Regions from separate parts of the Bacillus pumilus genome, predicted to be linked through region 3. Evidence: riboswitches for the same ligand, from Rfam matches in the RefSeq annotation. Region 3 holds a riboswitch; each other region holds the start of a gene.

Region 1 (3,285 bases), 1.3 Mb from region 3:
TCTTGCTTGTCGCTGTCATTGCGGATTTGGTGACGATGATTTTACTTGCTGTATTTTCCTCCATTTATGGCGATGGTACAGGGAATATGTGGCTTCTGCTCTTATTATTTGCTGCGGGCATCCTTCTTTATTTATTTGGCCGCGTATTTAAGACAAAGTCAATTTTTCAGTCCATGTCAAAAGGGACCGTGCAAATTGGGACAAGGGCGATCTTTACTCTCATTATAGTCTTAGTTGCTTTATCTGAATCACTCGGTGCTGAAAATATTCTTGGGGCGTTTTTAGCGGGCGTACTTGTGTCCCTTCTTTCGCCGAATAAAGAGCTTGTCCAGCAGCTGGATTCATTTGGCTACGGATTTTTGATCCCCATCTTCTTTGTGATGGTCGGAGTGGATTTGAATATATGGGCACTGTTCAAGGACCCAAACATTATGATCATGATCCCGCTGCTATTTATTGCATTACTGATTAGTAAACTCATCCCGATTCTTTATTTGAAAAAATGGTATGACATGAAAAAAGTGATCGGCTCTGGCTTTTTATTAACATCGACATTATCACTCGTCATTGCAGCTGCGACGATCGGGGAGCGGCTCGGAGTCATTGATCATAAAATGTCCGGCGCGCTAATTTTAGTCGCGATACTCACGAGTATTTTAACGCCAGTTTGGTTTAAAGCACTGTTTAAAAAAGAACAAGCTGTGAGCCATAAAAAACGTGTGACCTTTATTGGTGCAAATCAGCTGACCTTACCTGTCACACTCGATTTACATCAGGATGAATATGATATTCGAATTTTGCATGTCTTTCAAGAAAATAAAGAAGCGATGCTCGCCGACACCATCTTTGAAGTCGAATCAATTGAAGAGTACGACGATGAGACGCTGCGAAAGGCAGGCGTTGGCCAGGAGGATGTCCTCGTCGTCGCAACAGGCAGTGAGACGAAAAATAAGGAAATTGCTTTATTTGCAAAGGAAGAAGGAGCAAAACAAGTCATTGCGAGTGTGAGCAAAGCTGAGGCAGAGCTAACATTGAAGGAAGCGGGCATTGATACGTTTTCTAATTTCCTATCATCTAAAACGGTGCTAAGAGCCTTGATTGAAGCACCGGATGCGATTCGATTATTAACAAATGAGGATACTTCCTTGTATCAAATTCAAATGAACAATCATCGCTACCACAATGTCATGCTGAGGGAATTTCCGTTTACCGGCGATTTGGTCTTTGTCCGTATTTTCAGAGGGATAGACAGCTTAGTACCACATGGAGATACGACGCTTAGAAGTGGTGACCGTGTGCTTGTGTCGGGCTCTCGTGAGTATGTAGCAGGACTTAGAGCCCAATTAGAGTGAGAATGAACCCTTGACCAATGAACAATTCCTGATTAAGATAGAAGTACAACATCATATATTTGATCCACTAGGGGAGTCCTTTAAAAGGGCTGAGATAAAAGTATCGACTTTTAGACCCTCATTACCTGAACAGGTTCATACCTGCGTAGGGAAGTGGTGCGGTTTTTGATTATGCTTTTTACAAATTCCAAGCCACTTTCCATACGGAAAGTGGCTTTTTTATATGGAAAAACAGGAGGAGAGAAACATGACATTTTCAACTGAATGTAAAGAAGCAGCAGCACCATGGTGGAATGGAAGCTTTACACACCCCTTTGTGAAAGGGATTGGCGATGGCACGCTGTCACTCGATCGTTTCACGTATTATGTGATGCAAGATTCATATTATTTAACTCATTTTGCAAAGGTGCAAGCATATGGAGCGGCAATTAGTGAGGACTTACATACGACGGGCAGAATGGCGTATCATGCGCAGGGAACGTATGAAGCAGAGCTGTCGCTGCATAGAAAGTTTACAGAGCTTTTAGAGATTTCAGATGAAGCCATCGAGAACTTTAAGCCTTCTCCCACTGCATATGCGTATACGTCTCATATGTACCGATCTGTGAAAAGCGGACGATTCGAAGAGATATTAGCTGCGTTATTGCCGTGCTACTGGCTTTATTATGAGGTGGGTGAAAAGCTGAAACAAACCACACCTGACCATCCGATTTATCAGGAATGGATTTTGACATATGGAGGGGATTGGTTTAAGGAACTTGTCTTTGAACAAGTCAACCGCTTTGATGAACTAGCCGAAAAAGCACCAGAACATGTACGGGCCAATATGAAAGAAAATTTTGTGATTTCAAGCTATTACGAATACCATTTCTGGGAGATGGCGTATCAAAAAGAAATGTGGCAAACAGCATGCTTAGATGGGGTTGGTGCAAATGGAACTCCACGCAGTGACAAATGATTCGCTTCCTGCGGGTGAGCTGATCAAACAAATAAAAAACATTGCACCTGAAGTGGATTTTATTCATATCCGGGAACGGTCTAAAACAGCAAGTGAGCTTGTTGATCTCGTGAAAGGTCTCCTTTTAGAAGGTGTACCGAAAGAGAAGCTCATCATCAACGACAGAGTAGACGTTGCACTGCTCACCAATATTCACCGGGTACATCTCCCGGGCCATAGCTTTTCGCCAAAAGAGCTGCGGCAAAAATTCCCTCATCTTCATGCGGGCGTCTCTGTTCATTCGATTGAAGAAGGGAAAGCAGCTGAGAAAAATGGAGCAGAGTATGTCATATTTGGGCACGTATATGACACCACTTGTAAACCAGGACTTCAGGCAAGAGGCGTACAGCTTGTGAAAGAACTGACATCTCTACTATCTATTCCAGTCGTGGCAATCGGTGGTGTGACACCTGACCGCATTCCAGAATTGAGACACGCGAATGTGAAAGGGATTGCTGTCATGTCTGGAATTTTTACTCATCATCAGCCGCGCAAGATGGCACAAGCATTTTCTAAACAAGTAAAGGAGCATCCTTATGAAGAAGCATTATGATGTGGCAATCATTGGTGGTGGAATCATAGGGATGTCCATTGCCTATCACCTTGCAAAAGCAGGAAAGCAGGTCGTCTTATTTGAGGCGAATGAGGTAGGGAAGCAAACGACAAGTGCGGCTGCTGGGATGCTTGGTGCACATGCTGAAGGAGAGGGTCATGAGGATATTTTTTTTCAAGTAGGCAGAGCAAGCCAGGCATTGTACGAAAAGTTAAAAGTCGATCTACAGCATGAATCTGGCATTGATATTCGAACATCAGCGGGCGGTATCATGAAGGTAGCCTTTACCGAAGAGGAGAAACAAGCACTTTGCCGGATGCAGCATTTGTCTTCATTTGAGTGGATGGACGCAGGCAGCGTAAAAAAATGCATGCCTCAAATGG
Region 2 (3,285 bases), 1.2 Mb from region 3:
GCAGAAACAGCACGCCTGTTTGTTAAAACCATTTCATAAAGTGATCAAAAAACCAGTCGTAGCAAATACGGCTGGTTTTTTGTCATAAAGATTTCCTAAAAAAGACCATAACAATGAATGAAATAATGGTAAAATATTCACAGGGTAAAAAACCCAATTGAGGAAAAAGGGGATGTTCCTGTGAGAGCATTATATGGAAAAATCACTGTAGCTTTATTATCCATTCTACTCGTCACAACAGGTTTATTTTCACCAGTATTAAAAGCAGAAGAAGCACCGAAATCAGATGGGAAATTGTCACCACTGACGGAAAAAGCCATTCAGCAAGTGCAAGACTCGTTTTTGAAACAGGATGAAGGAACCGCTATCCAAAAGAAGCAGCTAAAAAAATCTTTTAAAGTAGATAAGAAAAATGGAATCAGTATCAAACGAAAAGCCGCTAAAGATGGTAAGATGCGTACATCTTCCGTTCGCTCCATTGATGGACTAGCCATCAACCAATCGGTTGTCTTATCAGAGGATGACCCAGTCGATTTATGGTTGTTAAGTACGACTTCACCTCAGGCACTCATCAGCCGAATTACCTCTTCAAATCCCGATTATTTCGTACAATTATTTGTTGTTGATTATGAAACTGGACAAGCTTATCCGACGGACTTGATTCAGCCAGCAGGCAGTCTCCTTGGTTTGACCAATTTACCAGCAGGTGACTACGCATTCGGTATCACAAGCGGTGGAAATTTCGGAGACTCTTACACGTTACAAGTGAATGCAAAAAACCCACCCAATTTCACTGGGGCTGTTTCCCTCTCCTCAACCTTGCAATACTTTGTAGCTGAGTATGCGAATGGGGATGTTTTCGCTAATGGTACAAAAGTGTATAACAAACAATCTAAGACCGCCGATTATAAATGGGAGCGTGTATTTTATTTCTCCTATGACGGAAAATATGATCAGAGAACCCATTCTGTTGAAAGTGTGAAAGTGAAAAGAATTTCGGCACCAGTATCGTACTCTTCTCCTTATGCGAGTTCATCTGAGGTCATTCTCGTCTACTTAGATGTGGAGACGTTATTTATGTATCATGAATCATCGTTTGCTAGCGGACAATACTACCATAGTAGCTTTGTTGATACACTTGGAAAGACAACGCCAAGGCGTTTAGATATTGATGATATGACAAATTACGGCGATCATATTTTAGCTGTTGATTTGAAAACGGGAAAACCAATTGATTTCTTCAGTGTCCTTAATTTTTACTATGCTGCAGGGATCGAAAAGCTGCCTACGATCAGAACGTTGAATTAAGAAAGGCGGTTGACAGCAAATCTCTACATGTGTAGAGTAAAGATAATTAAATGACAAAAGTCCACTAGGGGAGTCATGTATGACTGAGACAAGAGAAAATCTTGGACCCTTTGAACCTGATCTAGTTTGTACTAGCGGAGGGAAGTGGAGCTGGACCTCGTCTTATTCATTATTGAATCGATAAGAAGGCCGCTCCATTTGGGGTGGCTTTTTCATTTATTCAACTGAAGAAGAGGAGGCTTTTTTTATGACGTTTTCAGCGCAATTAAGAGAAGAAACAGAACCATTATTTGAAGCCATTTATCAGCATCCGTTTGTCAGAGGGCTGGCAGCAGGAAAGCTGGAAAAGGAACAGATCATTCATTACGTCAAACAAGATGCAGAATATTTACATGCTTTTATTAAAATTTATGCAGCGGCTCTTAGCAGATGTACAGACAAAGGAGATATTGCCTTTTTCCATCAGCAGATTGCGTTTGTACTAGATAGTGAGACACACCCTCATCAAAATCTTTGCCGAGTGGCAGGTGTATCATATGATGAGCTCCAAGGTGCCCCGCTTGCTCCGAGTGCTCATCACTATATTCATTATATGCTGCAAGTTGCCAAGGAAGGCACGCTTGGAGAAATCATCGCTGTCCTGCTTCCATGCCCTTGGACATATTGGGAAATTGGGAAACGAATGCTCACAGATGTGCAGCCTGACCCATCACATCCTTTTTATGAGTGGATCACATTTTATGGAGGGTTAACCGACTCTATTACAGTAGAGCTTTGCAAGCGGCTCGATCAGCTGGCGGAAGCAGCAAGTGAGAAGGAAAAGGAAAAAATGAAACAGCACTTTATCCTAAGCTGTCAGCTTGAGTACAAGTTTTGGGATATGGCGTTTACGGTGGAAGATTGGCCAGTTCCATTGGAGGTGCATTCATCATGACATGGAAGATGAAGGAAGTTGTCCTTGCTGTCATTTTATCCGTAGCATGTGGTGTCATCTATTTAGGGTGGTCCACACTTTACTTACCCATTACAGCACTTGTTGGCCCAGCAGGAGGCAACATCATGTTTGGCATTTGGGTGATTGCCAGTCCAATCGTCGCGTATATCATCCAAAAGCCGGGAGCTGCCCTGATTGCAGAAACAGCCGCTGCCGCAGTGGAATTACTAACAGGCAGCCACTTCGGTCTTGCAGCCCTGCTGATTGGTGTATGCCAAGGGCTTGGGGCAGAAATTGCTTTTGCTCTTTTTGGTTATAAACGATATCGCATGTGGACACTGATGCTGTCAGGTGCCTTTGCAGCTGTTGGAGCAATGACTTACAGCCTCGTTGCGAATGGCTTTGGTTATTACACGCCTCAAGTTTTACTCATCACACTGATGACTCAAATCATCAGCGGAATGATACTGGGCGGATGTTTAGCAAAAGTAGTGGTGGACGCATTATCTAAAACCGGTGTATTGAATCAATATGCCATCATGAAAGAAAAACGAAACAAAGGTGAACAGCATGGATTCATTTCTCGCGTGCAATAATCTCACTGTCCGTTTTTATGAACAGCCTCAGCCCGTGTTGCATCAAATCTCTCTTTCCATTCAAAAAGGTGAAAAGGTGCTTATTTTAGGACCAAGCGGCAGCGGTAAATCCACGCTCATCTCCGTTCTGGCTGGCATCATTCCAGAACATTTAGAAGCGGACATGCAGGGCGAAGTGATATTGCAAAGACATACAGGCGTCATGTTTCAGGACCCTGATTCCCAGTTTTGTATGCATCGCGTCAATGAAGAAATTGCCTTTAGCTTAGAGAACCGTTCTGTCCCTCGTGACGAGATGGCTGGCATCATTCAGCAGCTCATGCAAAAAGTCCAACTTGATGTCGATCCCAATACAGACATCCACACATTATCTGGCGGCATGAAGCAGCGATTGGCGCTTGCTTGTTTACTAGCGTTAGAGCCAGATGTGCTGTTCTTTGATGAACC
Region 3 (3,285 bases):
ATTTTATAGGCAATCACACCTTCTCTTACATCTTCTTTGTTCGGCAGACCTAAATGCTCTTTTGGCGTCACATAGCATAGCATCGCTGTCCCATACCAGCCGATCATAGCTGCGCCGATAGCAGATGTAATATGATCATATCCCGGAGCAATATCTGTTGTAAGAGGTCCTAATGTATAAAATGGTGCCTCTTTGCAAATCTCCATTTGTTTGTCTACATTCTCTTTGATTTTATCCATCGGAACATGTCCAGGCCCTTCAATCATCACCTGTACATCATGTTTCCAAGCGATCTCTGTCAATTCACCTAACGTTTCCAGCTCTGCAAACTGCGCTTCATCATTGGCATCAGCAATCGAGCCTGGTCTGAGTCCGTCTCCAAGTGAAAAAGCAATATCATACGTTTTCATAATCTCACAAATGTCTTCGAAGTGGGTATAAAGGAAATTTTCTTGATGATGGGCAAGACACCATCTTGCCATAATGGCACCGCCTCTTGAAACAATTCCGGTCACCCGATCGACTGTCAGCGGAATATACCTTAATCGCACGCCCGCATGAATCGTGAAGTAGTCTACTCCTTGCTCTGCTTGTTCAATTAACGTGTCTCTGTACACTTCCCACGTCAAATCTTCTGCCACGCCATTCACTTTTTCAAGCGCCTGATAAATGGGAACGGTGCCTACTGGGACTGGGCAATTGCGTATGATCCATTCTCTCGTTGTATGAATGTCCTTTCCTGTAGACAGATCCATCATAGTGTCTGCACCCCATCTGATGGCCCATGTCATCTTTTCTACCTCTTCATCAATGGATGATGTCACAGCTGAATTACCAATGTTCGCATTGATTTTGACATGAAAATTCCTTCCGATAATCATCGGTTCACTTTCAGGATGGTTAATATTCGCTGGAATGACCGCTCTTCCGCTGGCTACTTCCTCTCTCACGAACTCAGGGCTTAGCTCTTCTCTTAACGCGATGAACTCCATTTCAGGCGTTACAATACCTTTTTTTGCATAATGCATTTGCGTCACACAGGCACCTTGTTTTGCGCGAAGCGGCTCATGATGAAAATCAGTAAGAACATGCTGATGTGACGATTTCTCTTTGGAGCGATATCCGTTATCTTCAGGTTTTACATGACGTCCTTCATAGCTTTCTGTATCCCCTCTTTCTTCGATCCATGCCGCTCTCAGACGATGAAGCCCCTTTGTAACATCGATATGGGCACGCTCATCGGTGTAAGGTCCACTCGTATCGTACACACGAATCGGTTCATTTTGAATGTTTCCTGCCTGCGTCACCGTTTGTGAGAGGGCAATCTCTCTTTTTGGCACTAAAATGTCAGGTCTTGACCCTTTCTCATACACCTTTCGGCTGCCATCAAAGCTTGATAATAACGATTGAGTTGTTAGGGTATTTTTCTTTTCTTTCATTTGCTGTTCTCTCCTTCTCTTCTTGTCACAGGACAGGACGGAATCAGCACCAGCAAAAAAACCAGGCTCTATGAACAGAACCTGGTTTCGTCGTTAGAAATAAACATGAATCTCATTTATAAGACACATGTATCATCTTCAACTTCCCCACGCTGGTACGAGCCAGATCAGGTCCAAAGGGTTAAGAAGCATACACTTCTCTCTCAGCCCAGCCGCGGGCACCCCTAGTCACATTTATTCATTTCCACAACAGTGTAGCATAGAGATGCCATGAAAAAAAGGAGTTTTAGGAAAATAGTTCCTTTTCACTACAAAAGAGATAAAGCCAGCTTGATATACACCTTTATATACATCATCCTCCTCAAACATTTAGATAAAATCTGAAATAATCATTGATCCTTTTCTCCTATTATGTATAATTAATCTAAACGGAGAATTTTTATACAGACTTTTTTAAAGGAAGTTCTAGTCGATTGCAAACATTTCTCACATTTATCGTCATAGGATTCTCAATCGCTCTACCAGTTGGAGCGATCACGGTTGAAATGACTAAACAAGGATTAAAAAACGGCTTCTTTCATGGTTTAACTGTAGGAGCAGGCGGCATGACCATTGATCTCTTACTAATCTTGGCTTTGTATGCTGGATTTGCTCAGTTTTTATCACTGCCATTTGTCCAAATCCCGCTCTGGCTGATCGGAGCTATCTTCTTAATGATGCTCGCATACGATTCCATTAAACATGCGGATCAAGACATCCATTTAGCTGGCGAAAAAGTCAATAAATCTTTCGCAAAAACGTACAGAAACGGCTTGCTTGTCGCGGTGTCTCCTGGAAACCTTGTGTTCTGGGTTTCTGTATTTGGAGCTGTACTGGCAGATGCATATACAAAAACAGATTCATCTGAATTTATACTGGCATCAGGCGGTATTTTGGCAGGGATTCTTCTTCATGACATCGGTCTTCTCACCCTTGTATCCTTAACAAGAAAAGTGATGAATCGAACGATGATCAAATGGACATCCATTATTGCTGGTATTTTATTACTTGGATTTGGCTGTTATTTCTTTTACGAATTCTATATAGGCATTAAGGTTTATTTTTAAGAAAAGGCTAAAGTTCTTGAGGAACTTTAGCCTTTTTTATGCTTCAACTTATCGAGTCATGCCTGTTTGACCTGTTTCAAATTGTGTTCTTCTCATATCTCTAAAGCGTGTGAAAGCTCCCTCGTCTTTAATGACTTGGACAGCTCTTCCATCCGCATAACGAGTCGCTGCTTCTTCCACTTGTGATACGCCCTCTGACGTCAGACGTCCATCTGATTTAATGGCAATATACACATTTTCATCTGTTACCATCACCTGTGAGTCTGCAACGTGGTTCATTTTATTGACGCGATTGGCAATTTTTCTTGAACGCTGCACATTCTCTTGTTTATCGTAGCCAGAGAACGACATTTGGTTATGATAGTTCATATCTCCATGACTGTAGCGTCCATCACCACCTGCGAGAGGCGTTCGATCATCTGCTTGAGGGCGGGTGCGATAATCAACATTCGTTGTATTCCCACCGTTCATTCCCTCCATGAGTTCAGAAACTGGCCCTTGATGATCTTGGTTATTGTCATCCGCACGGTTATTCGAATGATATCCGACTGGCTGACCTGATTGATTATGACGTGTATCTACACCTGCATTGTCATTTGTACCACATGCCGTTAACCCAATAGGAAGAAGCACTAATGCGATCGTTTTTTGCCATTTTTGTCTCAAACGAAAAACCCCCTGTACAAATTCAATCTCATGAGCGCGAAACAGGCTCTGTTTTAGCATGTACAGTTTGGGGA

Evidence for each region. Region 3 has a riboswitch for thiamine pyrophosphate ahead of thiC (phosphomethylpyrimidine synthase ThiC). Riboswitches for the same ligand answer to the same signal wherever they lie in the genome.
Region 1: it holds a riboswitch for thiamine pyrophosphate, as region 3 does, so the genes downstream of both, tenA (thiaminase II) here and thiC (phosphomethylpyrimidine synthase ThiC) in region 3, are expected to answer to the same signal.
Region 2: it holds a riboswitch for thiamine pyrophosphate, as region 3 does, so the genes downstream of both, tenA (thiaminase II) here and thiC (phosphomethylpyrimidine synthase ThiC) in region 3, are expected to answer to the same signal.

What each region holds. Positions count from the first base shown of each region.
Region 1 covers NZ_LT906438.1:1,173,578-1,176,862, forward strand. The annotation lists gene CKW02_RS05815 (monovalent cation:proton antiporter family protein) at 1-1,352, shown strand, start outside; TPP riboswitch at 1,412-1,521, shown strand; gene tenA (thiaminase II) at 1,600-2,310, shown strand; gene tenI (thiazole tautomerase TenI) at 2,285-2,902, shown strand; gene thiO (glycine oxidase ThiO) at 2,886-3,285, shown strand, end outside.
Region 2 covers NZ_LT906438.1:3,678,270-3,681,554, reverse strand. The annotation lists gene CKW02_RS19255 (type 1 glutamine amidotransferase domain-containing protein) at 1-39, shown strand, start outside; gene CKW02_RS19250 (hypothetical protein) at 181-1,308, shown strand; TPP riboswitch at 1,365-1,468, shown strand; gene tenA (thiaminase II) at 1,556-2,242, shown strand; gene CKW02_RS19240 (ECF transporter S component) at 2,239-2,838, shown strand; gene CKW02_RS19235 (ABC transporter ATP-binding protein) at 2,813-3,285, shown strand, end outside.
Region 3 covers NZ_LT906438.1:2,463,672-2,466,956, forward strand. The annotation lists gene thiC (phosphomethylpyrimidine synthase ThiC) at 1-1,439, opposite strand, end outside; TPP riboswitch at 1,567-1,675, opposite strand; gene CKW02_RS12700 (LysE family transporter) at 1,913-2,545, shown strand; gene CKW02_RS12705 (YhcN/YlaJ family sporulation lipoprotein) at 2,594-3,211, opposite strand.